2 regions of the Shewanella sp. 1180_01 genome follow, and region 2 is predicted to be linked to the other one. Evidence: riboswitches for the same ligand, from Rfam matches in the RefSeq annotation. Region 2 holds a riboswitch; the other holds the start of a gene.
What was found. A riboswitch is a leader RNA that binds a small molecule or an ion and turns the genes downstream of it on or off. The one in region 2 is predicted to bind lysine.
Positions count from the first base shown of each region.

Region 1: linked by a shared signal. The riboswitch ahead of FW758_RS16040 (Na+/H+ antiporter NhaC family protein) and the one ahead of lysC (lysine-sensitive aspartokinase 3) in region 2 are both predicted to bind lysine.

Region 1 is NZ_VXCT01000033.1:3,127-5,311, reverse strand. Features, by position in the region: gene FW758_RS16045 (electron transfer flavoprotein subunit alpha/FixB family protein) at 1-835, shown strand, start outside; lysine riboswitch at 931-1,127, shown strand; gene FW758_RS16040 (Na+/H+ antiporter NhaC family protein) at 1,207-2,185, shown strand, end outside.
Region 2 is NZ_VXCT01000036.1:5,161-7,345, forward strand. Features, by position in the region: gene FW758_RS16740 (DUF3293 domain-containing protein) at 126-560, shown strand; lysine riboswitch at 662-836, shown strand; gene lysC (lysine-sensitive aspartokinase 3) at 987-2,185, shown strand, end outside.

The sequences.
Region 1 (2,185 bases), on a different contig from region 2:
AGTGCACGTATTGGTTGCGGGTCACCAATGTGGCGCGGTTGTCCAAGCTGCACAAGCGCTACAAGGCGTTAGCCAAGTGCTTGTTGCCGATGCCAGCGTGTATGAAGCGCATTTAGCGGAAAATTTTGCCAAATTGCTGGTGGACTTAGCGCCAAACTATGGCCACATTCTGGCTTCTGCTTCGAGCTTAGGTAAGGACACGCTTCCGCGTGTGGCAGCATTATTAGATGTTGCGCAAATCTCTGAAGTCATTACCGTCGTCAGTGCGGACACTTTTGTGCGCCCTGTGTATGCGGGTAACGCCTTAGCGACAGTGCAAAGCCATGATGCCATCAAAGTGATGACAGTACGCGCCAGTGCTTTTGATGCTGCGCCAGAAGGTAACTGCGCGGCTGTGACGACACTCGATAAAGTGTTTGAAGCGAGAACTCAGTTTGTTTCTCAATCCTTGACGGTATCAGCCCGTCCAGAATTAGGTAATGCTGGCATTATCGTTTCTGGCGGCCGTGGTATGGGCAGTGGTGAAAACTTCGGCATGTTAGAGCAACTTGCGGACAAGCTCGGTGCTGCGGTTGGCGCATCACGCGCGGCAGTTGATGCAGGCTTTGTGCCTAACGATTTACAAGTCGGTCAAACCGGTAAAATCGTTGCGCCTAACTTGTATATTGCCGTAGGGATTTCTGGCGCGATTCAACATTTAGCGGGCATGAAAGACGCGAAAGTCATCGTTGCTATCAACAAAGACGCGGAAGCGCCTATTTTCCAAGTTGCCGATTATGGCTTAGTTGCCGATTTATTTGAGGCGGTTCCTGAGCTGATCACAAGTCTCGGTTGATTTAAACTGTGATCCAGGTCACATTAAGTGGCTTTGCGCTAGCATCTGCTAAGCCGCTTATGTTTTTATGTGCCTCACGCCCGCGTACGGGCGTTCTTAGAAGTAGAGGCGCGCCAAATATTAGTAGTGATCAGTAGGGTGATTCCGTTGATCGATTGCGAAAGGATTTGGTGCCGAAGTGGTTCGATTTATCACGATCAACTGCTGGGGTTGTACCTAATAGGTGCAACACTGCCATAGTATTTTCCGATACGGATATTGGAAATAGTTACTATGGAGCGCTACTGATAGGACAGGTGACCTTGGGTATCTATTGCCTTTCCCCACCAGTTCAGTCGCCCTCCATTCGTATTTAACGAAGATAATAATCAATGACTGTTATGAATTATGCCGATTCGGCACTTTCCTTGCTGCCGCCTGCGGTGGCTATTGTGTTGGCGATTTTAACTCGCCGTGTACTGCTTTCTTTGGGGTTAGGTATTTTAATTGGTGCTTTATTGCTCAATCAATTTTCACCTGTAGCGACGGGTGAATTTGTATTTAATGGCGTTAAAGGACTTTTTTGGACGGGCGAAGGCCTTAATTCGTGGAACTTATATATTCTCGGTTTCTTAATTGTACTGGGAATGATCACAGCGTTAATTACTGTCAGTGGCAGTGCGCGGGCTTTTGCCGATTGGGCTCGTTTACATATACGTAATAAACGTGACGCTAAATTATTAACCATGTTTTTAGGGTGTGTGGTTTTTATTGACGACTATTTCAATAGCTTAGTCGTAGGTTCGGTCGCTAGGCCTGTTACCGATCGTTATTATATTTCCCGTGCTAAGTTAGCTTATTTATTAGATTCGACTGCGGCACCTGTGTGCGTTATTTCACCAGTATCAAGTTGGGGCGCGTATATTATTGCACTTATTGGTGGAATATTAACGGCCCATGGTTTTGCTGATACGGGCCATTTGAGTATTTTTATTCAAATGATCCCAATGAACTTCTACGCAATCTTCTCTTTGTTATTATTACTTTTCGTTGTCTTTATGGGATTAGATGTTGGGCCAATGCGCGAGCATGAACTCAATGCCCAACGTGGTAATTTATACGATGAGTCAAAGGGATTACCGCCTGGAGCCAATGCGGATTTACCTGAGGCCGAAACCGGTAAGATCTTAGGTTTATTCCTGCCGATTACAGTATTGGTATTTGCGACCCTGTATTTTATGATCAACAGTGGCGCTCAAGTACTTGCCACTGAAGGGATTGAATTTAATATTATTTCAGCGTTTGAGAAAACCGATGTCAGTTCATCCCTTTTCTTTGGTGCATTAATCGGTTTAGCGATTTCGTTGATAT
Region 2 (2,185 bases):
TTTACTTTAGCTATTGATTAGTATAACTAATGTATTTGCCATTCCTGTGAGCCAGTTCACGCCTCTTTGGATTTTACAATCACTCTGCTACACTAGCCTGGGTTCATTTTTCGATTAGACTACCAATGGACAATACGACTCAAGATTTGTGGCAATGTTACCAAGCGCCGTTATTTTTGCTGACTCAAGCATTATCCTGTGATTTTTCCTTTGCTGTTATTACCGCTCATAATCCAGCTTCAAAGCTGCTTTCTCCCAGTCAAAACCGTTTACTCGATCGCCAACTTCTCCGTGAAATTGAATTACTCGGCAGTCCCTATCGTGCTTTAGTGGGTGCGGCGCCGGATTTATCCCACATGGAAAAAAGCTGGGCCGTGTTTATCGATAGAACGATGGCGCTGCAATTGGGGAAGAAATTTAATCAATACGCGATTTATGTGGTCGAACAAGGGGAGGTGAGCTTAGTGCCTTGCACCTTGGCCGGACATGATGAAGTGTGTTTAGGCAAATTTAGTGATTATGTGCAGCTGGTATACGAGTTACCCGATTTAAGCACTTAGTTGTTTTCAAAAGATTTTATTTAAATTATTCATTTGTTATGAAATTAGCATTGACTTCATTAGGGGTTTATTGCTACTTTTTTCGTCCCTTTCCCTAGGAAAGGAACAGAAGAGGAGCGTTAACTAGGTAGTCGGTCAGAGGAGCACAAACTCCAGCGATGACTGATGAGGGAGATTAACGCCGAGGCATAGATATGGTTGTTGCATGTTTATGTCGGTCGCTCAGGCTGAATCCTGACGATTGTCACCTGTAATTGGTGGAGAGCTTCTGGTGACGATTGCTGTTTCCCTTCTTTTGGGGTGCGTTATCATTGAGCACCAGGCTCTTCGAACGAAGTTAGTTCGGAGTGTGATCATGTTAGTTAATCAATATTTTATTCAATCTGCGTTTATTTCTTGCCCTACGTGTTTCACGGAGGTGCGCTAATGTCCCTCGTTGTCGCAAAATTTGGTGGCACCTCAGTCGCCGACTATAACGCTATGAATCGCTGTGCCGACATAGTGTTAGCTAATCCTCATTGCCGTTTAGTCGTGATCAGCGCATCGAGTGGCGTGACCAATCTGTTAGTGGAATTGACCCAAGAATCCATCAACGACGATGGTCGATTACAGCGATTAAAACAAATTGCCCAAATTCAATATGCGATTTTAGATAAGCTAGGTCGTCCTAACGATGTGGCCGCCGCATTAGATAAATTATTGAGTCGCATGTCAGTATTGAGTGAAGCGCTCGCATCACAACGCAGCAAAGCGACCATGGATGAGTTGTTGTCCCTCGGTGAGCAATGTTCTTCGGCGTTGTTTTCAGCCGTCATCCGCGAGAAAGGTGTTAACTCTAGTGCCTTCGATGTGCGTCGAGTATTACGTACCGACAGCCATTTTGGCCGCGCGGAACCCCAGGTTGAGCAGATTGCGACTTTAGCTCGTGATTATCTACAGCCACTGTTAGCGGAACAAGTGATTGTGACGCAAGGCTTTATCGGTGCCGATGAAGCAGGTCAAACGACCACATTAGGCCGCGGTGGTAGTGATTATTCTGCTGCGCTGTTAGCCGAAGCGTTACGCGCCTCAGCGGTCGAGATTTGGACCGATGTAGCGGGGATTTATACAACCGATCCTCGCCTTGCGCCCAATGCCTTTCCGATTGCCGAGATCAGCTTTAATGAAGCCGCCGAGATGGCGACCTTTGGTGCCAAGGTATTGCATCCTGCGACCATTCTTCCTGCTGTTCGTCAACAAATTCAAGTGTTTGTTGGTTCAAGTAAAGAGCCTGAAAAGGGCGGGACTTGGATCCGTCATCAAGTGGAAGATGCGCCCGTATTTCGCGCTGTGGCTTTGCGCCGCGACCAAACGCTGTTAAATCTTCACAGTTTGCAAATGCTGCATGCGCAGGGCTTTTTAGCGGAAACCTTTGCGACATTGGCGCGACATAAGATCAGTGTGGATTTAATTACCACCTCAGAAGTGAACGTGTCTCTAACCCTCGATAAAACCGGTTCAGATTCTAGCGGTCAAGGTCTGTTGAGTGAGGCATTGTTGCAAGAATTATCACAGCATTGCCGGGTGCGCGTCGAAGATGGATTAGCCTTAGTGGCGATTATCGGTAACCGCATTGCGACCACGCC